Regions from separate parts of the Streptomyces sp. NPDC090077 genome, predicted to be linked through region 2. Evidence: riboswitches for the same ligand, from Rfam matches in the RefSeq annotation. Region 2 holds a riboswitch; the other holds the start of a gene.
What was found. Region 2 has a riboswitch for S-adenosylmethionine ahead of thrC (threonine synthase). Riboswitches for the same ligand answer to the same signal wherever they lie in the genome.
Positions count from the first base shown of each region.

Region 1: it holds a riboswitch for S-adenosylmethionine, as region 2 does, so the genes downstream of both, ACIPW5_RS37485 (aminotransferase class V-fold PLP-dependent enzyme) here and thrC (threonine synthase) in region 2, are expected to answer to the same signal.

Region 1 covers NZ_JBIVEG010000045.1:10,967-22,611, forward strand. Annotated here, with positions in the region: gene ACIPW5_RS37450 (hypothetical protein) at 13-1,137, opposite strand; gene ACIPW5_RS37455 (NlpC/P60 family protein) at 1,163-2,215, opposite strand; gene ACIPW5_RS37460 (NlpC/P60 family protein) at 2,451-3,470, opposite strand; gene ACIPW5_RS37465 (NYN domain-containing protein) at 3,664-5,028, opposite strand; gene ACIPW5_RS37470 (hypothetical protein) at 5,068-5,307, opposite strand; gene ACIPW5_RS37475 (rhomboid family intramembrane serine protease) at 5,421-6,155, shown strand; gene ACIPW5_RS37480 (Lrp/AsnC family transcriptional regulator) at 6,152-6,433, shown strand; gene ACIPW5_RS37485 (aminotransferase class V-fold PLP-dependent enzyme) at 6,473-7,861, opposite strand; SAM riboswitch class IV at 8,080-8,196, opposite strand; gene trpD (anthranilate phosphoribosyltransferase) at 8,286-9,350, opposite strand; gene ACIPW5_RS37495 (cytochrome bc complex cytochrome b subunit) at 9,516-11,141, opposite strand; gene ACIPW5_RS37500 (Rieske 2Fe-2S domain-containing protein) at 11,138-11,645, opposite strand, start outside.
Region 2 covers NZ_JBIVEG010000062.1:1,148-11,042, forward strand. Annotated here, with positions in the region: gene ACIPW5_RS39605 (hypothetical protein) at 1-13, shown strand, start outside; gene groL (chaperonin GroEL) at 117-1,736, opposite strand; gene ACIPW5_RS39615 (cold-shock protein) at 2,115-2,321, opposite strand; gene ACIPW5_RS39620 (MoaD/ThiS family protein) at 2,715-2,993, opposite strand; gene thrC (threonine synthase) at 3,038-4,312, opposite strand; SAM riboswitch class I at 4,330-4,468, opposite strand; gene ACIPW5_RS39630 (glucosyl-3-phosphoglycerate synthase) at 4,665-5,615, shown strand; gene ACIPW5_RS39635 (trehalose-6-phosphate synthase) at 5,695-7,152, shown strand; gene ACIPW5_RS39640 (hypothetical protein) at 7,679-8,023, opposite strand; gene ACIPW5_RS39645 (flavoprotein) at 8,087-8,620, shown strand; gene ACIPW5_RS39650 (hypothetical protein) at 8,857-9,141, shown strand; gene ACIPW5_RS39655 (DNA-binding protein) at 9,123-9,536, shown strand.

The DNA.
Region 1 (11,645 bases), on a different contig from region 2:
CGTACCGGACGGCTACCCCAGCTCCTCCCGCAGTGCCCGCCGCCAGGCCTCCGTGAGCGCGGGGAGGTCCGTGCCCAGCGCCTGTTCCAGGGCCACCGGCAGCGGTTCGCGGCCGGCCAGCTCGTACAGCCGCACCAGTGCCGCCCCGCCCCAGCGGTCGGCGACGAGCCGGCAGGCCAGCCAGGCGCCCTCGTACGCGCGGGCCGCCGCCGACGGGTCCCCGCCGAAGGCGAACGCGTCATCGGCCGGGAGCGCGCCGGGCAGCTCGCCGCGGCGCACGGCGCGCGCCAGCTCGGGCGCGCCCTCCGCCGGGGTGGTGGAGCTCCCCCGGTACGCTGCCCAGTCCGCGAAGCCCTCCGACAGCCACTGCGGGGTCCGGGCCGAGGTGGCGGCGCGGGTCGCGACGTGGGTGACCTCGTGGGTGAGGACGATCCGCCGCCCGGCCTCCGAAAGGCCCGCGTACCCCTCCGGGTTGACGACGACGCGGTCGGCCGGGGCCGGCCCGCCGCCGGTGCTGCCGGTGGTGACGGCCCCCAGGCCCCGGTAGGTGTCGGCGGGCCGCCCCAGCAGCGCGGCCATCGCGTCCAGCGTCGCGGGGGCCAGGACCACCACCCGCCGCGCCCACTCCCCCGGCCAGGCGGCGTTGACCTCCGGGACCGCCCGGTCGGCCCCGGCCGCGAGGGCGGACAGCTCCTGCGGGGTCCGGCCGACGCCGATGACCAGGCTGTGCGCGCCGCGTACGACGGCCGGATCGCCCTGGTCCCACAGCTGGGCCGGCGCCCCAGGGGCGGGGCGGTCGGCGGTGACCCGCCAGCCGGTGCCGTCCCGGGTCAGTTCCACCTCGCGGGCCGAGGAGGCCGGGGCCGCGTCGTGGCCGGCGAGCCGGTAGCGCAGCTCCGCGCGCGCGAAGGCCCGTACGCCGTCCTGCCGGACCGAGGTGATCTCGTACGACCAGCCCTCCAGCGGGATCGCGGCGAGCCGTGCGGGCGGGGCCGCCGACCAGTCGGCGACGGCCCGCCGTACGGCCGCGTCGGCGGGGGCGGCGGGCGCCGGGTCCGTGCAGCCGGCCAGCGCCGGGAGCGGGCACAGCGCGAGTGCGAGGAGGCGCACGGCGGTGCGGCGGCGGACCGGGGTCATCCGCCGATCGTACGCACGGCCGGGCTCAGGGCCGGGTCACGGAGGACACCGGCATCATCCCGACGGGGTCGTAGCGCACCCGCGCGCCCGGGTACGGGGCGTGCACCACCTGGCCGTTGCCCACGTACATGCCGACGTGGCTGGCGTCGGAGCGGTACGTCACCAGGTCGCCGGGCTGCGCCTGCGAGAGCGGCACCTGCCGGCCCGCGTACCGCTGGGCCTGCGAGGTGCGCGGCAGGGAGACCCCGGCCTGGCGGTAGGACCACACCATCAGCCCGGAGCAGTCGAAGCCGGAGGGGCCGGTGGAGCCCCACACGTACGGCCGGCCGACGGCGGCCCGGGCGGCCATCACGGCGGTCATGGCGCGGCCGGAGGCCCGCCCGCCGCCGGAGGGCAGGTCGGGCATGCCGTCGACGGAGCCGCGGCCGCCGGAGCGGGAGGCCCGCTCGAAGTCGGCGCGTTCCTCCGAGGGCATGTCGTTGAGCAGCCGGCGGGCGGCGGCGAGCTTCGCCGTGACGGAGCGCTTCTGGGTGGCCACCTCGGTGCGCAGGGCTTCCAGTTCGGCGAGCTTGCGGGTGGCCTCCTGGCGCTGGCGGCCGATCCGGCTCTGCTCCTCGCGGAGTTCGCCGAGCTGCTGGGCGCGGCGGCCGCTGAGCCGGCCCAGGACGGCGGCCTTGTCGAGGTAGGCGGCGGGGTCGTCGGAGAGCATCAGCTCGACGGTGGGGTCCAGGCCGCCGGAGCGGTACTGGGCGCCGGCGAAGGTTCCGAGGACCCCGCGCATGGTGTTGATGCGGTCCTGGCCGCGGGCGACGGCGTCCTGGGCGCGGCTGATCTCGGCGCGCAGGGCGTCGGCCTTCTCGCCGGCCCGGTTGTACCGCTCGGTGGCCTGCTCGGCCTCCTCGAAGAGCCGGTCGACCTGGGCGCGGGCGCCTCCGGCGGGCTCCTGGGGGAGCCCCGGGGAGGCGAGCGCGGGTGCGCCCGTGAGGGCCACGGCGGCGCCGGCCGCGGCGGCGGTGAAGGCGGTGACCTTGGTGTTCCGGTCGAGGCCGCTGGGCCCGGACCGGCGGTGGGACGCCATGGGGAACCGCTCCCTTCGGCTGCGCGGGGCCCGGGTCCGCCCCCCGTGGACGGCCGTGTGCCGGGTTCCGCGCTGGCAGACAGTAACCGTGCGGCCACGCACCGGCCAACGACCCCCGGGGGCCCCTCGCGCCCGCGCCCCGCCTCAGACGCAGGTCATGGGCGGGGCGCGAGGTCACAGCGGGTCCGTGCAATTCGCCCGGATGGGCGGTGTGCGGCGCGTCCCCCGTGCGGGGTCAGATGCGGACGCCGAACTGGAAGGGCATGTTGTCCATCGACTCGTACTTGACGCCGCCGCGCGGGTTGGAGGCGTGCAGGGTGGTGTTGTTGCCGGCGTACAGGCCGACGTGGTGCAGGTCGTCGTAGAAGAAGACCAGGTCGCCGGGCTGGAGCTGGCTGCGGCCGATGCGCGTGCCCTCGTTCGCCTGGGTGTAGGTGGTGCGGGTGATGCCGATGCCGGCCTGGCCGTAGGCCCACTGGGTCAGCCCGGAGCAGTCGTACGCGCCGGGGCCGGTGGCGCCCATGACGTACGCGCTGCCCAGCTTGGTCTTCGCCGCGGCCAGCGCGGCCGCGGCGCGGCCGGAGGCGTTCACGGCGGGGGCGGCCTTCTCCCCGGCCCTGCTCCGCCCGGCCTCCTCGGCCCTGAGGCGGCTGCGGTCCTGTGCGCTCAGGGTGTTGAGGAGGGCCTGGGCCTCGGCGAGCTTGCCCTGGGCGGCCTTCTTCTGCCCGGCGAGCTCCTTGCGGGCGGCGTCGAGGTCGGCGAGCTTGCCCGCGGCTTCCTGGCGCTGCTGGGCGAGGGTGCGCTGTTTCGCCTGGATCCTGGCCACCGCCTCCAGCTGCCGGCCGGTCAGCTGCTGGAGCGTGGCGGCCTTGTCGAGGTAGGTCTCGGGGTCGGCGGAGAGCAGGAGTGCGACGGAGGGGTCGATGCCGCCGCCCCGGTACTGGGCGGCGGCCAGCGAACCGAGGGTGTTGCGCAGGTCGTTGAGCTCGCCCTGGTCGCGGGCCACGGCGTCCTGGAGCTGCGCGATCTCCTTTTCGAGGCGCTCCTGGTGCTCGCGGGCCCCGTTGAACTTCTCGGTGGCCCGCTCGGCCTCGTCGTAGAGGGCGTCGACCTCGGTCTTGACCTCGTCCTTGTCCGGTCCGCCGGGGGCGGCCACGGCGGACTGGCCGGAGAGGGCGACCGCCGCGGCGGCGGTGGCGGTGAGCACGGTCACGCGCGTGCGGGCGGGCGGCTTGGGCCGACGGTGGGACGCCACGGGGGCGGGCTCCTTCTCCTCAGGGGCCCACACCCGAACGGGTGAGCTACCGCACGAAGGTTTGAGCGGACCCTAGCGAGCCGTCCTTGATCACTTCAAACCCCCTGCAGAAAAAATCCCGACGCCGTTCCGCTTCCTTCACAGAAGCCCCACGCTGCGTACCGAGGAGCTGACGGTACGTCCTCCACTTGCGTCACGAAACGCGCGCGAGCCGCTTCAGCAGCAAGGCGGACGTCACCGGCCGGGCACCCGCCTTCGCCACCCCGTCGGCCACCTCCCGGTCGGTGGAGACCACCACCACCGGACGGCCGGGCGGCTCGGCCCGCACCAGCTGGCGGATCAACTCGTCCGCCGTCACACCCGCCTTGGAGAACAGCACGCGCACCCCGCGCGGCGGCGCGAGCAGCACCGGCGCCGCCAGCTCCGCACCGTCGAAGACGCACGTCATCTCCGCACCCGTCTGCGCAGCCAGCATCGACAGCCCGCCCAGCAGCCGCAACCGCTGCTTCTCCAGCGGCATCGTCGGATAGCCGGTCTTCGTCACGTTGTACCCGTCGACCACCAGATGCGCCTGAGGAAGCGCCAACAGCTGGTCCAGCAGCGCCGGATCGGTCTCCGACAGGGCCCGCGCCGCGATGTCCTTCGGCGTCATCCGGCCCGGCTCCACCGCGTCCACGGTGTCCGCCGGCCGCGTGGACACCGGCGGCAGCGCCAGCTCGCGGCGCAGCCCCGCCGCCGCGTCCAGCACGGTGTCCAGCAGCAGCCGCAGCCGCATGTCCTCGATGCTGCGCCCCTCCCGGGTGGCCCGGCGCGAGGTCTCCAGCGCCGACTCCACCTCCGCGAGACGGGACTTCAGGCGCCGGGACTCGCTCTCCGCGGCCGCCACCTGCGCCGCCGCCTCACCGCGGATCCCGTCGATCTCGCCGTTCAGCTTCCGCAGCGCCGCCTCGCCCCGCTTGACGTCGCTCAGGGCGCTGCGCAGCTTGCGCTGAAGCGATTCCGCTTCCTTGCGGGCGGCCTCCAGCTCGGCCCGCACCTGCTCACCGCCGGAACGCTGGGCCTCCTTCAGGTGGGCCAGCTCCTCGCGCAGCCGCTCCAGCTCCCGCCGGGTCTCGTCGCCGACCCGCTCGGCATCGGCGCGCTGCGCCTCCTCACCGGCGGACGCCACCAGCTTGACCCAGCCCGCCGGGCGCAGCACGTACGCCGCGGCAGCCACGTCCAGCGGGTCCGCCGCGGCGGGCGGGGCCCCCGACTCCAGTGCCCCGGCCAGCTCCGGCTGCGCCTCGCGCAGCTTCTCCGCGATCCGGCTGCGGAACACCCCGTCGGTCTCCACGGCCGCGGCCATGGCGTTGCCCGCGAACTTGGCGCGCCGGGTCGGGGTGAACCGGGCGTACTGGCGCAGCTGCGCCGGGAGGTCCCCGACCGTCAGACCGCCGAAGGCCTCCGACACGATCGCGACGACCCGGCGCCGCACGCCTTCCGGCAGCGGGCGGTCGAGGACCTCCGCGGCGTCGCCGGCCGCGTCGGCCGGCGTCGCGCCGCTTGCTGGCTCCACAATCCGTCACCCCTACCGTGATCTACTGTGGGCCCGGCTCCCTCAGGAGTCGGTGCCCGGCCTGTCCACGAGCTCGATCTGGTCCACCGCGTTGCACCAGCGGCAGCGGACCGACTCGATGGTCTCACTGACCACCTCGCGCTCCTCGACCTTGGGCTCCCCGGCAAGATCGAGGTGGACGTACTCCACGACCTTCGACGAACGGGTGACATCGAACCGCGTGAGGTTGCCGCACAGGGTGCAGCGCCACCGGGTGGTGTCGGTCGGCAGGGGAACCGTCATCAGGCCGCTCTCTCCTTCGTAGCTCATTCAATCAAAGCCCTACGCCGCGGTCGGCGGACCGCAGCACGTAACCCTACGGCCTGGCACCACCCTCAGGTGGGTCCGCCTGCGTCATGCTCTGTCGCATGATCGTAAAGTGGCGGACCCTGTGCGATGCCGCGCGGGGGCCCGTGGTCACGTACGCGCTGATCGCCGCCTGCTGCGCGGTGTTCTTCCTCGGCCCCGCTTCTGGCCTGAACCCGGCCTACGGGACGGGCGATCTGCTGACGGAGACCGGGACGGCGTACTTCCGGCACTGGGGCGTCGTCCCGGACGAGCTGTTCTCGGGGGCCGGGCGCCCGCTGCTGACCCCGCTGACGGCGCTCTTCGTCCACGGCAGCTGGCTGCACCTGCTCGGGAACATGCTGTTCCTCTACGTCTTCGGCGCCATGACGGAGGAGCGGATGGGCCGGGCGCCGTTCCTCGTCTTCTACGTCTGCACGGGATACCTCGCGCTGGCGGCCTACGCGGCGGCCAACGCCTCCTCGGACCAGACCCTGGTGGGCGCCTCCGGGGCCATCTCGGCGGCGCTGGGGGCCTTCCTCTGCCTCTTCCCGCGGGCCCGGGTCACGAGCCTGTTCCCGTTCCTGCTGTTCCTGCCGCTGCGCTTCCCCGCCTGGATCGTGCTGCTGTTCTGGTTCGGCCTCCAGTGGCTGGCCGCGCACCGCGCGGGGAGCGGTCCGGGAGTGGCGTACCTGGCCCACGTCGTGGGCTTCTCGCTCGGCTTCTGCTACGCGTGGGCCCGCTACCGCCGTACGACTACAGTGAGGAGACCAGTGACTGCCGGCGAGGGAGACAGCCAACCGTGATCACCGCGATCGTGCTCATCAAGACCAGCGTGGACCGGATCCCCGAGATCGCCGAGTCCATCGCGCAGCTGGACAGCGTCAGCGAGGTCTACTCCGTCACCGGTACGTACGACCTGATCGCCCTGGTCCGGGTGGCCCGGCACGAGAACCTCGCGGACATCATCCCGGGCCGCATCAGCAAGATCCCGGGCGTCGAGGCCACCGACACGCACGTCGCGTTCCGCACGTACTCCCAGCACGACCTCGAAGCCGCCTTCGCCATCGGCCTCGACGCGTAGCCCTCTCTCCGGGCCGGTACCGGGGGCCGCTCCCCGTGCCTACACGGCCGGGACGCAGCGGCCCTCTTCCGTGCGGTACTGCCACTTCGCACCGTCCGCGACGAGTTCCTTCACCGCGCCGACGAACCGCTCCACGTGCTCGTCCGGGGTGCCCGCCCCGAAGCTGACCCGGATCGCGTTCAGCGACCGCTCCCCCGGCGCCGCCTCCGGCGCCCCGCACTCGCCCTGGGCCTGCGGCTCGCTGCCCAGCAGGGTGCGTACCAGCGGGTGGGCGCAGAACAGGCCGTCCCGCACCCCGATCCCGTACTCGGCGGACAGCGCGGCCGCGAAGTGCGAGCTGTTCCAGCCGTCGACCACGAACGAGATGACGCCGACGCGCGGCGCGTCGTCCCCGAACAGGGACAGCACCCGCACGGCCGGGACCTCCGCGAGGCCCTCGCGGACCTTGGCGATGAGGTGCTCCTCCCGGGCGACCAGGTTCTCGAAGCCCGCCTCCTGCAGCGCGCGGCAGGCGGAGGCGATGGAGTAGACGCCGATGACGTTCGGGGAGCCGGCCTCGTGGCGGGCGGCGGTGGTGTGCCACTCGACGTCGACGCCCCCGTCCTCGCGGCGGGCCACCTTGCGGGAGGCGCCGCCCCCGGCGAGGTACGGCTCGGCCTCCTGGAGCCAGTCGGCCCGGCCGGCGAGCACGCCCGAGCCGAAGGGCGCGTACAGCTTGTGCCCCGAGAAGGCGACCCAGTCCACGTCCAGCTCCCGCACGGAGACGGGGTGGTGGGGGGCCAGCTGGGCGGCGTCCAGCACGATCCGGGCGCCGTGGGCGTGCGCGGCGGCGGCGAGCTCCTTCACCGGCCACAGCTCACCGGTGACGTTGGACGCGCCGGTGACGCACACGAGCGCCGGGCCGTAGGGCTCGCGGTCGGCGAGGGCCCGCTCCAGGGTGGCGACGGCCTCGCCGGGGGTGCGGGGGGCGTTGAGGTAGGTGACCCGGGCGTCGCCCCAGGGCAGCAGCGAGGCGTGGTGCTCGGTCTCGAAGACGAACACCTGGCAGTCGGCGGGCAGCGCTGCGGCGAGCAGGTTGAGGGAATCGGTGGTGGAGCGGGTGAAGACGACCTGGTCGGAGGGGCGGCAGTCGAGGAACTCGGCGACCGTGACGCGGCTCTGCTCGAACAGGTCGGTGGACAGCTGCGAGAGGTAGCCGGCACCGCGGTGGACGCTGCCGTAGTACGGGGCGTACGCGGCGACGTCGTCCCAGACCCGCTGGAGCGCCGGGGCGCTGGCCGCGTAGTCGAGGGCGGCGTAGGTGACCTCGCCGCCGGTGACGAGGGGAACGGTGACGTCCCGGCCGAGCACCGGCAGCGGTCCCTCACAGGCGGGGCCCTCGGCGGCGGTGGCGCAGGCGGTGGTGGCGGCGTTCAGGAATGCGGACATGGCGGTATCTCCCGGCAGGCAGGGCTGAATGGCTTCGGTGTGCCCGTACGCGGGTGCGGCGGCGCGGCCGTCAGGGGGTACGGGAAAGTCCTCGGACTGATCGGGGGCACGCGGAAACGGCCCTGATCCGAGGGGTGAAGAAGGGGCGGATTCGCCCTATCGCATTCGCTTGCTCACGGAAAACGCTCCTCGAGAGACCAGGACCCCTGGTGTCGAGGGATCCGCGCTTGCCGTAGACCTCGCTGCCTACGACCTGGTCATCACCCGGGGCACCCCGCCACGGAAGGAGGGTTGCCGGACAGCAAGCCGGGGCCTAAACGCTGTCACTCGTGACCTTGGAGAGCATCCTGCCACAAGATCCCGCACGCGCAAGACCCCGGTCCACATCGTGGACCGGGGCCGTGTGCGGGAGGAGCGCCCGGGATCAGGCGTTGCTGGCCGCCACCCAGCGCTCCAGGGTGGCGCGCGCCGACCCGGAGTCGATGGACTCGGCCGCGCGGGCCATGGCGGCCGCGAGCTGCTCCTCCAGCGTGCCCGTGCCGGGATCCAGGGCCACCAGGGCGCTCGCCGAGTTCAGCAGGACGGCGTCGCGCACCGGTCCCGTCTCCCCCGCCAGCAGCCGGCGGGCGACGTCCGCGTTGTACGAGGGGTCCCCGCCGCGCAGGGCCGAGATGTCGACCGTCCCGATGCCGACGTCGCGCGGGTCGAAGGCGTGCTCCGTGACCTCGCCGTCGCGTACCCACCACACCCGGGAGGTCCCGGTGGTGGTCAGCTCGTCCAGGCCGTCGTCCCCGCGGAACACCAGGGCGGAGGTGCCCCGCTCGGCGAGCACCCCGGCCATGATCGGGGCCAGCCGCGGGTCCGCCACGCCGACCGCCTGCGCCGTGACGCGGGCGGGGTTGGTGAGCGGGCCGAGGCCGTTGAACGCGGTGCGCACCCCGAGGTCGCGGCGGGCCGAGGCGGCGTACCGCAGGGCCGGGTGGAAGACGACCGCGGCGCAGAAGGTGATGCCGGCCTCCTCGGCGACCTCGGCCACCCGCCGCGGGGTGAGGGCGAGGTTGACGCCGAGCTTCTCCAGCACGTCGGAGGAGCCGCTGGCGGAGGACGCCGCCCGGTTGCCGTGCTTGACGATCTTGGCGCCGGCTCCGGCGGCCACGATGGCGGACATGGTCGAGATGTTGACCGTCTTGGCGCCGTCGCCACCGGTGCCGACGATGTCGACCGTCCGCCCGGGCACCTCGATCAGGTTGGCGTGGGCGTACATCGTCCGGACCAGCCCGGTGTACTCGGCCACCGTCTCGCCCTTGGCCCGCAGGGCCACCGCGAAGCCGGCGATCTGCGCGTCCGTGGCCTCGCCGCGCATGATCCGCTCCATCGCCCAGGCGGTGTCCTCGCTGGCGAGGTCCTGGCGGTTCAGCAGCGCTTCCAGCACGCCCGGCCAGCCGCGGGCCGCCACGCTGTCGCCGCCTGCCGGGGTCGCAACGTTCATGGTCAGCTCCTGCTGCTCGTCGGGGGTCGTACGTCGAATGGGAAGGATCTCTAGCCTATCCAGCCCGGGGGACGGCAAAGAGCCCCGTCCAGCGACTGGACGGGGCTCTCGCCGTGGCGACACCAGGACCGGCGGGGCCGGTCCCTCAAGCGGTCGTGCCGGAGATCAGTGGTGGCCGTGTCCGGCCTGGATCTCCTGGTACTCCTCCACCGTGGGCTTCGGAATCTGGTTGTTCTCCGCGTAGAAGCCCTTGCTGAGCTTCGCCCGCAGCTTCTCGGTGCGCGTCACCTTGCGCTCGACGCCGTTCTCGTCGACCGTCGGGCCGATCTCGACCGGGCGGTACTGCTCGTGCGCGGTGAGCGTGTGCAGCTTGCCCTGCGACAGCGGCTCGTGGACCTCGACGAACTCACCGTGCGGCAGACGCTTGATGATGCCGGTCTCGCGACCGTGCAGCACCTTGTCGTGGTCCCGGCGCTGGAGGCCGAGGCAGATCCGCTTGGTGGCGATGAAGGCCAGGACCGGGACGACGAAGAAGCCGATCCGGACGAACCACGTGATCGAGTTGATCGACAGGTGGAAGTACTGCGCGAACATGTCGTTGCCGCCGCCGATGAGGAGCACGATGTACTCCGAGATCCAGGCGACACCGAAGGCCGTACGGGTCGGGACGTTGCGCGGGCGGTCCAGGATGTGGTGCTCGCGCTTGTCGCCGGTGACCCAGGACTCGATGAACGGCCAGACGGCGATGGCGCCGAGGACCAGCGGGAAGAGCAGCAGCGGGATGAACACGCCCAGGACGAGCGTGTGGCCCCACAGGTTGATCTCCCAGCCCGGCATGGCTCGGATGAGGCCTTCCGGCATACCCATGTACCAGTCGGGCTGCGCACCGGTGGACACGTGGTCCGGGCGGTACGGGCCGAGCGCCCAGATCGGGTTGATCGAGGCGATCGCCGCGATGGCCGCGATGACACCGAAGACCAGGAAGAAGAAGCCTCCGGCCTTGGCCATGTAGACCGGCAGCAGCGGCATGCCGACGACGTTGTTGTTCGTCTTGCCGGGGCCGGCGAACTGGGTGTGCTTGTGGAAGAACACCAGGATCAGGTGCGCGACCAGCAGGCCCATCATGATGCCGGGCAGCAGCAGGATGTGCACCGAGTAGAAGCGTGCGACGAAGTCGCCGCCCGGGAACTCCCCGCCGAAGAGGAACATCGACAGGTAGGTGCCGACGACCGGGACGGAGAGGATGGCGCCCTGCATGAAGCGGACACCGGTACCCGAGAGCAGGTCGTCCGGCAGCGAGTAACCGGTGAAGCCGGTGAACATGCCGAGGACCAGCAGCAGGAAGCCGAAGATCCAGTTGACCTCACGCGGCTTGCGGAACGCGCCGGTGAAGAAGACGCGCATCATGTGCACGACCATGGCCGCGACGAAGATCAGCGCCGCCCAGTGGTGGATCTGGCGGATCAGCAGGCCACCGCGGACGTCGAAGCTGATGTCCAGGGTCGAGGCGAAGGCCTCGGACATCATGACGCCCTGCATCGGCACGTACGAGCCGTGGTACACGACCTCGTTCATGCTCGGGTGGAAGAACAGCGTCAGGTACACACCCGTGAGGATGATGATGATGAAGCTGTAGAGGCAGATCTCACCCAGCATGAAGGACCAGTGGTCCGGGAAGATCTTGCGCATGTTGGCCTTGGCGAGGCCGTAGATGCCCAGGCGGCCGTCCGCCCAGTCGGCTACGCGCTCGCCGCGCGACGCGTTGCGCGCGTTGTTGTCAGCGGTGCTCATCCGCGCTCCCAGAATGCAGGACCGACGGGCTCTTCGAAGTCGCCGTGCGCCTCGAGGAAGCCTTCGTCATTCACGCCGATCCGCAGCTGCGGAAGCGCGTGACCGGCCGGGCCGAAGATGACACGGGCGCCGTCGGAGAGGTCGAAGGTGGACTGGTGGCACGGGCAGAGCACGTGGTGCGTCTGCTGCTCGTACAGGCTGATCGGGCAGCCGACGTGGGTGCAGATCTTGGAGAAGGCCACGATTCCCTCGTGGGACCACTCCAGCTCCTGCTTGTCCTTGATGTCCTCCGGCTTGATGCGGACGATCATCAGGGCGGCCTTGGCGATCTGGGTCTGGAAGTCGTGCTGGTCCTCCTCCAGGCCTTCCGGCATGGCGAAGGTCAGCGAACCGACCAGGACGTCCTCGGGACGCAGCGGCTCCATCGTGTTCTGGTTGATGAGCAGCTTGCCCTTGGACCACAGGGTCTTGCGCAGCTTGTCCTCGGGCAGCGGGCCCAGGTCG
Region 2 (9,895 bases):
GAACCGCCGATGACCAATCCCGCCCCCCTCCCGGCGGAAACGCCCGAGGGCGGTACCCCCTCCACCAGGAAGGGGTACCGCCCTCGTTCGAGAACAGCCGATCAGCCAGGGGCCGATCAGAAGTCCATGTCACCGCCCGGCATGCCGCCCGGAGCGGCGGCGGCCTTCTCCGGCTTGTCGGCGATGACGGCCTCGGTGGTCAGGAAGAGCGCGGCGATGGACGCGGCGTTCTGCAGCGCGGAGCGCGTGACCTTCGCCGGGTCGATGATGCCCTCGGCGATCATGTCGACGTACTCGCCGGTGGCGGCGTTCAGACCGTGGCCGACGGCCAGGTTGCGCACCTTCTCCACGACGACGCCACCCTCGAGACCACCGTTGACGGCGATCTGCTTCAGCGGGGCCTCCAGCGCGAGCTTCACGGCGTTGGCGCCGGTCGCCTCGTCACCGGTGAGCTCCAGCTTCTCGAAGACCGAGGAGGCCTGCAGCAGGGCCACGCCACCGCCGGCGACGATGCCCTCCTCGACGGCCGCCTTCGCGTTGCGAACGGCGTCCTCGATGCGGTGCTTGCGCTCCTTGAGCTCGACCTCGGTCGCGGCACCGGCCTTGATGACGGCCACGCCGCCGGCCAGCTTCGCGAGGCGCTCCTGGAGCTTCTCGCGGTCGTAGTCCGAGTCGGAGTTCTCGATCTCGGCGCGGATCTGGTTGACGCGACCCTGGACCTGGTCGCTGTCACCGGCACCGTCGACGATGGTGGTCTCGTCCTTGGTGATGACGACCTTGCGGGCGCGGCCGAGCAGGTCGAGACCGGCGTTCTCCAGCTTGAGGCCGACCTCCTCGGAGATGACCGTGCCGCCCGTGAGGATGGCGATGTCGCCGAGCATGGCCTTGCGGCGGTCGCCGAAGCCCGGGGCCTTGACGGCGACGGACTTGAAGGTGCCGCGGATCTTGTTGACGACCAGGGTCGACAGGGCCTCGCCCTCGACGTCCTCGGCGATGATCAGCAGCGGCTTGCCGGACTGCATGACCTTCTCCAGGAGCGGCAGCAGGTCCTTGACCGAGCCGATCTTGGAGTTGACGATCAGGATGTACGGGTCGTCGAGCGACGCCTCCATACGCTCCATGTCGGTGGCGAAGTACGCCGAGATGTAGCCCTTGTCGAAGCGCATGCCCTCGGTGAGCTCGAGCTCCAGACCGAAGGTCTGCGACTCCTCGACCGTGATGACGCCTTCCTTGCCGACCTTGTCCATGGCCTCGGCGATGAGCTCGCCGATCTGGGTGTCGGCGGCGGAGATCGAGGCGGTGGAGGCGATCTGCTCCTTGGTCTCGACGTCCTTGGCCTGCGCCAGCAGGGCGGCGGAGACGGCCTCGACGGCCTTCTCGATGCCGCGCTTGAGGGCCATCGGGTTGGCGCCGGCGGCGACGTTGCGCAGACCCTCGCGGACGAGCGCCTGGGCGAGGACGGTCGCGGTGGTCGTACCGTCACCGGCGACGTCGTCCGTCTTCTTGGCGACTTCCTTGACCAGCTCGGCGCCGATCTTCTCGTACGGGTCCTCGAGCTCGATCTCCTTGGCGATGGAGACACCGTCGTTGGTGATCGTGGGGGCGCCCCACTTCTTCTCAAGGACGACGTTGCGACCCTTGGGGCCAAGGGTGACCTTGACGGCGTCGGCGAGCTGGTTCATGCCACGCTCGAGACCGCGCCGGGCCTCCTCGTTGAACGCGATGATCTTGGCCATCTGAAGTGGTCCTCCAGGACTGGGGTTCCCCCCACGCCGCCTGGCGTAAGGAGAGGGTGGATTGCTCCGGACCGCGCCCGCGCCCGCGACGGACGGCCTGCGGATCCGACGGTTCCGTCCCGTCGGGTCCTGCGGGCCTCACCGGCCCGGTCCTCGTTTTGGTAGCACTCTCACCGGGAGAGTGCTAACGCCAATGATTAGCACTCGACCCCCACGAGTGCAAGCGGCTTCAGGCAACACGCGGGCGGCGCGGCGGTGACGCGGCGGCGGCGCGGCGGCGGCGCGGGGCGACATGCGTGAGGGGCTCACATCCTGTCCCGGATGTGAGCCCCTCATGCGTCTGTGCGTGCGTCGGTGGCCGATCGCGTTCGCTCCGACTCAGCCGGCCGCGAGCTTGACCATGTCCGCCTGCGGACCCTTCTGGCCCTGCGAGATCTCGAACTCGACCCGCTGACCCTCTTCAAGGGTGCGGTATCCGTCCATCTGGATGGCGCTGTAGTGGACGAACACATCCGCACCACCGTCGACCGCGATGAAGCCGTAGCCCTTCTCCGCGTTGAACCACTTGACGGTGCCCTGAGCCATGCCTAACTCCCCTATTACTGGCCCTTGCGCGGGACCGCACTTCGCGGTCCCGGGTCAGAACTTGCGCCGGAACGCCTCGACCGCGGCTGAATGTATCCGCACCGGTGCTGTCAGCAACAGGTCAATCCGACGAGAAATCTGGACACACGGAAACCGGTAAATAGGATGAAAACTTGGCATATTCCAGGGCAACTCGGGCCAGACAAGCTGCACCAAAGGCCCAAAAGGCACGCGCATGTTGACTCAATGTCAACCATCCGTCAGCCCGCTCATATGCGCCGGGCATGAACAGCGGAGGGGACTGCCCCAACTCTACCGCGCCCAATCAAACAGAATTACCCCCTCCACTTTTAGCGGAGGGGGCAATTCTGATCTGAACGCGTCAGTCGGACGTCAGCAGCCGCCGGCCACGGCGGGAATGATCGAGACGCCGGCGCCGTCCGGCGTCACCGCCTCCAGACCGCCCTCGAAGCGCACGTCGTCGTCGTTGACGTAGACGTTCACGAAGCGGCGCAGCTTGCCCTGGTCGTCCAGGACGCGCGCGGCGATGCCCGGGTGGTTCGCCTCCAGGGAGGCGATGACCTCGGCGAGGGTCGCACCCTCGGCCGGGACCTCGGCGGCGCCGCCGGTGTAGGTGCGCAGGATGGTGGGGATGCGGACGTTGACGCTCATGGCGCTACCGCCTTTCCGGGTGTGTCAGGGGGAGCAGGGAAGGGTCAGGCCAGGCCGGCGGCGCGGAAGGCGTCCAGGCTCGGGCGGATGGTGGCGGTCTGACCGCTGTCCGACGCCACCGCCTCCAGGGTCTTGAGGCCGTCGCCGGTGTTCAGGACCACGGTGGTCAGCGCCGGGTCGAGCTGCCCGTTCTCGATGAGCTTCTTCGTCACGCCGACGGTCACGCCGCCCGCGGTCTCGGCGAAGATGCCCTCGGTGCGCGCCAGGATCTTGATGGCCTCGACGACCTGCTCGTCGTTGACGTCCTCGACGAAGCCGCCGGTGCGGCGCGCGATGTCCAGGACGTACGGGCCGTCCGCCGGGTTGCCGATCGCCAGGGACTTGGCGATGGTGTTCGGCTTCTGCGGGCGGACCACGTCGTGACCGGCCTTGAAGGCGGTCGACACCGGGGAGCAGCCCTCGGCCTGGGCGCCGAAGATCTTGTACGGCTTGTCCTCGACGAGGCCGAGCTTGATCAGCTCCTGGAGACCCTTGTCGATCTTCGTCAGCTGGGAGCCGGACGCGATCGGGATGACGATCTGGTCGGGCAGCTGCCAGCCGAGCTGCTCGCAGATCTCGTACGCCAGGGTCTTGGAGCCCTCGCCGTAGTAGGGGCGCAGGTTGACGTTGACGAAGCCCCAGCCCTCGCCCAGCGGGTCGCCGATGAGCTCGGAGCAGAAGCGGTTCACGTCGTCGTAGTTGCCCTCGATGCCGACGAGGTCGCCGCCGTAGACACCGGCCATGACGACCTTGCCCTGCTCCAGGTCGTGCGGGATGAACACGCAGGAGCGGAAGCCGGCCCGGGCGGCCGCGGCGCCGACGGCGCCGGCCAGGTTGCCGGTGGAGGAGCAGGACAGAGTGGTGAAGCCGAAGGCGCGGGCGGCCTCGACGGCGATGGCCACGACGCGGTCCTTGAAGGAGTGCGTCGGGTTGCCGGAGTCGTCCTTGACGTAGAGCTTGCCGGTGACGCCCAGCTCCTTGGCCAGGTTCTCGGCGTCCACGAGCTTGGTGAAGCCCGGGTTCAGGCTGGGCTTGGAGGCCACGTCCACGGGGACGGGCAGCAGCGGCGCGTAGCGCCAGATGTTGTTCGGGCCGGCCTCGATCGCGGCGCGCAGGGCCTCCGGGTCGCCGAGCGGGAGCTCGTAGGCGACTTCCAGCGGACCGAAGCACTCGACGCAGGCGAAGATGGGGCCGAGCTCGAAGCGGGTACCGCACTCGCGACAGGAAAGTCCGGTGGCGGGTCCGAGGTCGACAGAGGTGGCGACAGTCTGTGCAGCCATGATGGCGAGGCCCTTTCTCCTCATCTTCCCCATGGCGCACTTCGCCATGAGACGGAATTGGCACCTTCCCTAGCCGGGGCCTCGCGCGAGCGAGAACCGACTGGAGGGTTGCCGGGGCTTCAACGGGCCGTGTCCCTCTGCCCCTCTGGATGAGCGGTATGGCACCGGACACACGCGCTCTGTGGCGCGCCGGTGCGTTTGTGCGCGGGACCCCCGGCATGCGGTGGTCTCTCGCGTTGTTCAAGACTGTAACCGAAGGGACGGGTGGTTGAGACAGCCGTCCGAACCGCGAGATGGATCACAATTCGGCTGAAAAACGCCGAGTGCCGAAGACTCCCGAGGAGTGCTGAGAGTGCTGGATGAGGTGGAGCGCTGGCTGGCCGACCGCTCCTGGTCCGCCGCCGACCGACCGCTCGACCAGCTGCTCGACCGGAAACGGGCGGCCGGGACGACGGTGAGCGTGGTGCTGCCCGCGCTCGACGAGGAAGCCACCGTCGGGGAAATCGTCGAGATCATCCGGCGCGACCTGATCGAGGCCCCGCCCGTCCCCCTGGTGGACGAGCTCGTGGTCGTCGACTCCGGTTCCACCGACCGTACGGCCGAGGTCGCCGCCAAGGCCGGCGCCCGGGTCGTGCACCGGGACGCGATCCTGCCCCGCATCCCGGCCCTGCCCGGCAAGGGCGAGGTCCTGTGGCGCTCCCTGCTGGCCACCACCGGGGACGTCGTCTGCTTCGTGGACGCCGACCTGCGGGACTTCGACTCCGCCTTCGTCTCCGGGATCGTCGGGCCGCTGCTCACCGACCCGCAGGTGCAGTTCGTCAAGGCGATGTACGACCGGCCCCTCGGCGACACCCCCGGCCAGGGCGGCCGCGTCACCGAACTGGTCGCCCGCCCCCTCCTCAACCTCCACTGGCCCCGGCTGGCCGGCTTCGTCCAGCCGCTCGGCGGCGAGTACGCCGTACGCCGCTCCCTGCTGGAACGCCTCCCCTTCCCCGTCGGGTACGGGGTGGAGCTGGGCCTGCTGGTGGACGCCCTGCACACGGTCGGACTGGATGCGCTGGCCCAGGTGGACGTGGGGGTCCGACTGCACCGGCACCAGGACGGGCAGGCCCTGGGCCGTATGGCCGCCGCGATCTACCGCACCGCACAGCTGCGGCTCTCGCGCGGACACCTCGTACGGCCGGAGCTGACCCAGTTCGAGCGGGGGCCGGACGGGTTCGTGCCGCGCACGTACCCCGTGGACACGGAGGAGCGGCCGCCGATGGCGGAGATCAAGGAGTACGCGGGGCGGCGCGTGGCGTGACCCCGCCTTTGACCAGTACGTGACGAACCGGACATTTCCCGGACGTTTGAGCGAGCGGGCCCCGGGCTAGGTTCGCGACATGGCTTCTCAGGTACTCGTCGCCGCCAACCGCGGCCCGCTCTCGTACGCCCTCGACGCCGACGGCACGCTCAGCGCCCGGCGCGGCGGCGGCGGCCTCGTCTCCGGCCTCTCCGCCGCTCTCGCGGCGCAGCCGGAGGCCCTGTGGATCTGCGCGGCCCTCTCCGAAGCCGACCGGGAGGCCGTCCGCCGCGGCGTTTCCGAGCCGGGCGTCCGGATGCTGGACATCGACCCCGCGGTGTACGACGACGCCTACAACGGCATCGCGAACTCCGTGCTCTGGTTCACCCACCACCACCTGTACGACGTCCCCCGCGAACCCGTCTTCGACGCGGAGTTCCGCCGGCGCTGGGCCTCGTACACCGCCTACAACCGGGCCTTCGCCGAAGCCCTCGCCGAGGAGGCCGCCGAGGGCGCCTCCGTCCTCGTCCAGGACTACCACCTCGCCCTGGTCCCCGGGGCCCTCCGCGAACTGCGCCCCGACCTGCGGATCGCGCACTTCACGCACACGCCGTGGGCGTCGCGGGAGTACCTGGACATGCTCCCGGACGACATCCGGAAGGAACTGGTGTGGGGAATGCTCGGGGCGGACCGCCTCGGGTTCCACACCGAACTCTGGGCGCTCAACTTCGTCACCGGCGCCACCATGGACGACGAGCGCGGCATCGCGGACTCGTACGTCCCCCGGAACAGCGGCCCCGGGGTCAACCACCGCAGGATGACGGCGGACGGCCGGTACGGGGAGAAGCGGTTCACCGCGGCGACCGCCTACCCCCTCGGGGTGGACGGCGACGACCTGCGCTCGCTCGCCCACCGGCCGGAGGTCGACGACAAGCTCGCCGCGCTCCGGGCCGAGGTAGGCGACCGCAGGACGATCGTCCGCGTGGACCGCACCGAACTGTCGAAGAACATCCTGCGCGGCCTGCTCGCCTACCGAGAGCTCCTGACCACCCACCCCGAGTGGCGCGGCCGCGTCGTCCACCTGGCCTCCGCCTACCCGTCCCGGCAGGACCTGAAGGTGTACCGGGACTACACGGACTCGGTGGGGCAACTGGCCGAGGAGATCAACACGGAGTTCGGCACGGACGACTGGCAGCCGGTCCTCGTCTCCGTCCAGGACGACTTCGCCCGCTCCCTGGCCGCGTACCGCCTCGCCGACGTGGCACTGATCAACCCCGTACGCGACGGCATGAACCTCGTCGCGAAGGAGATCCCGGTCGTCTCGGAGGCGGGCTGCGCCCTGGTCCTGTCCACCGGGGCAGGAGCGTACGAGGAACTCCGCGCGGACGCCCTCACGGTCAGCCCGTACGACGTCACGGCGACGGCCGAAGCCCTCCACGAGGCCCTCACCATGCCGGAAGCGGAACGCGCGGAACGCACGAAGCGCCTGGCCGCGGCCGCGACGGCCCTCCCCCCGGCAGCCTGGTTCGAGGCCCAGCTCACGGACCTGCGGGGGTAGGGGCGGAGGCTCGCGGTACGGGCCCGCCATCTCCCCCTCGACCCCCCGGGGCCGGGCGGCGGCTGCCCACCCGCCTCCCGGGTGCGGGCCGGTGGGGCGGGAAGCGGAATCCCCTCGGGCGGTCTCAGAGCAGGTTGGGGGCTTCCCGTCAGTCCCATCGTCCTTCCGGTTCGTGCCGGCCTGTCAAGGGCGCTCCCTCCGGTCGCGTCGCTACGCGATCGCCTTCGGCGACCCTTGACAGGCCGTCCCGCCCCGGAAAGCCGAAAGACTGCCGGGAAACCCCCAAAGAAACGGCACGGTCCAGAGAGGGAGGGGCGGGTCTCTCAGCGATGCGCGAGGGGCCGGGCCCCGGCCCGCCGGGCATCCTGGCCCGTCCAGCCCCGATCCGGGGCCAGGGGCGCGACTACCTGCACCAAAGGTCGCTCAGAGCCCGCTGGCGTGCACCCGGGCGCGACAGATCGCTACGCGCTCCTCCCGGCCAAGCGTCCGGCCGCCGTCCTGGGCTGATACCTGCAGCAAAAGTCGATCAGAGCAGGGCGGAAGCGCAGGGGCGCGTCAGATCGCTACGCGCTTCTCTGATCTCGGCGGCCGGCGGTTGTGGTGCTTTCTCAGCTTGTAGATGCCCAGGGGCGGGAACTAGTGCCCGGTCGACCATGTAGCGGGCACGGCGTGAAGTCAGCGCCGACGGCGGCATCTTCAGGTTGCGTGCCTGGGCGAGGGCCTGGTCATAGCTGCGCATGGTGATCGCCGCACCGAGGTCGTGAAGTGCGACGTTCACCCGGCCGAACGAAAGCAAGTGGACATCGCCGGCCTCTCCTCCGACTCGCTCGGCAAGTTCGCGGGCGGCTGCGATGCGGTTCTCCACGGCCACGCGGTCACCAGCGCGTGCAGCCAACGTCGTTGCCACGAACCGGGGCTGCATAGGCTCGGGGCCATGACGACGAGGACGCTCTTCCTGTTCTGCTCGGCTGCGCCGCCCGTCTTCGACGTGGCACGTGTGGTCGAGGACGCCCAGGCGCGCGGCTGGGACGTCTGCCTCGGGCTCACGCCTTCGGCTGCCGAATGGCTGGAGGACAGCTTGGCCGGGCTGGAGGCACTCACCGGGCATCCCGTGCGCTTCCGGTACAAGCGCCCCGGCCAGCCGGACGTCTGGCCGCCCGCAGACGCGGTCCTCGTGGCGCCCGCCACCACGAACACGATCAACCGATGGGCTCTCGGCATCACCGACAGCTTCGTCGTCGGGTTCGTCGCCGAGGCCCTCGGTAAGAACATCCCGCTCGCCGTCATGCCATGCGTGAATGCCGCCTATGCCCAGCACCCACAACTACCAGTCTCCCTGGGAACCCTTCGGGAGGCCGGGGTGCAAGTCCTCTTCGGTGAAGGCGGCTTCAAACCGAACCCTCCCGGAGAGAAGCGGCCGTACCCGTGGAACGCAGCGCTGGACGCGGTGGATGAGCACCTCCGATGATCTGCGCCCTTCAAGCGATTTGCCTGCCCCCTGAAAAGGTCCTGGGCTGAGCCAGTTCCCGGACGACCGGGCGCCCCTGACCGCTTCCCGTGTTGCTCCATTCGCCGCTCGGTGCAGGTATCGGCCCGGGACGGCGGGTGGCCGCCGAATCGCCCACGACCGCGGTACCGATCAGCGCGGAAAGCGCCCGGAACGGATACCGGGATCAATTCCTACATCTTTGATACTTTAGAAGGGTGTCTGAGACGACGTACGGAATCGGCGAGGGACCAGCCGCCCGCGTGAGCCTCTCGCTGCCCGAGGGGACGGCAGAGGCGATTCGCGCGCGCGTGGGGAAGCGCGAGTTCTCGGCTTTCGTGACGGCGGCCGTGGAGCGTGAGCTGCGCGGGCAGATCCTTGACGAGTACCTGGCCGACTACGAGCAGCGGCGCGGCCCCCTCTCGGCCGAATCCCAGCACGCAGCCCGTCAGGTCTTCGACGAGGTCTTCGCGGAGGGCAAGGAATGGCCCGCCGCAAGCTGAGCCGCGAGGGCACTCTCGTCCTGGACAGCGAGGGGCTGTCCAAGCTGCTGAACGACGATGAGCCCGTGGTGTCCCTCGTCGCCGAAGCGCGCGGTCGTGGCATGGAAGTCGTGATCAGCGCGTTGACGATCATCGAGGCAGCGCACGCACGCACCAACAAAGCTCGACTGAACTGGATCCTCTCCGGTGTCCGCGTGATCCCGGTCGGAGAAGAGGAAGCCAGGGCTGCTTCCGTCCTGCTGATGGAGGCGGGCCTTCACGGCCACAAGTACGCGATCGACGCGGCTGTGGCGGAGGCCGCCTTGCGACAACCGCGTCCCGTCGCCCTGCTCACCTCTGATGTCGACGACATGACGAAGCTCTGCGGCGATCGCGTGCACATCATCGGCGTCTGACAGCCCGCCCACACCGGCCCAAGACGGTCGCCGGACGCTGAGACGGGAGGAGCGCGTAGCGATCTGTCGCGCTCATGTGCTTCCGCGCTGCTCTGATCGACTTTTGGTGCAGGTATCAGCCCTAGACAGTCGCCGGACGCTTGGCCGGGAGGAGCGCGTAGCGATCTGTCGCGCTTGGGTGGTCCGTAGCGTGCTCTGAGCGACTTTTGGTGCAGGTAGCGGCGCCCCTGGCCCCGGACCGGGGCTGGACGGGCCCGGATGCCCGGCCGGCCATGGCCCGGCCCCTCGCCTCATCGCTGACGGACCCGTCCCTTGATCATGGACCGTGCCGTTTCTTTGGGGGTTTCCCGGCAGTCTTT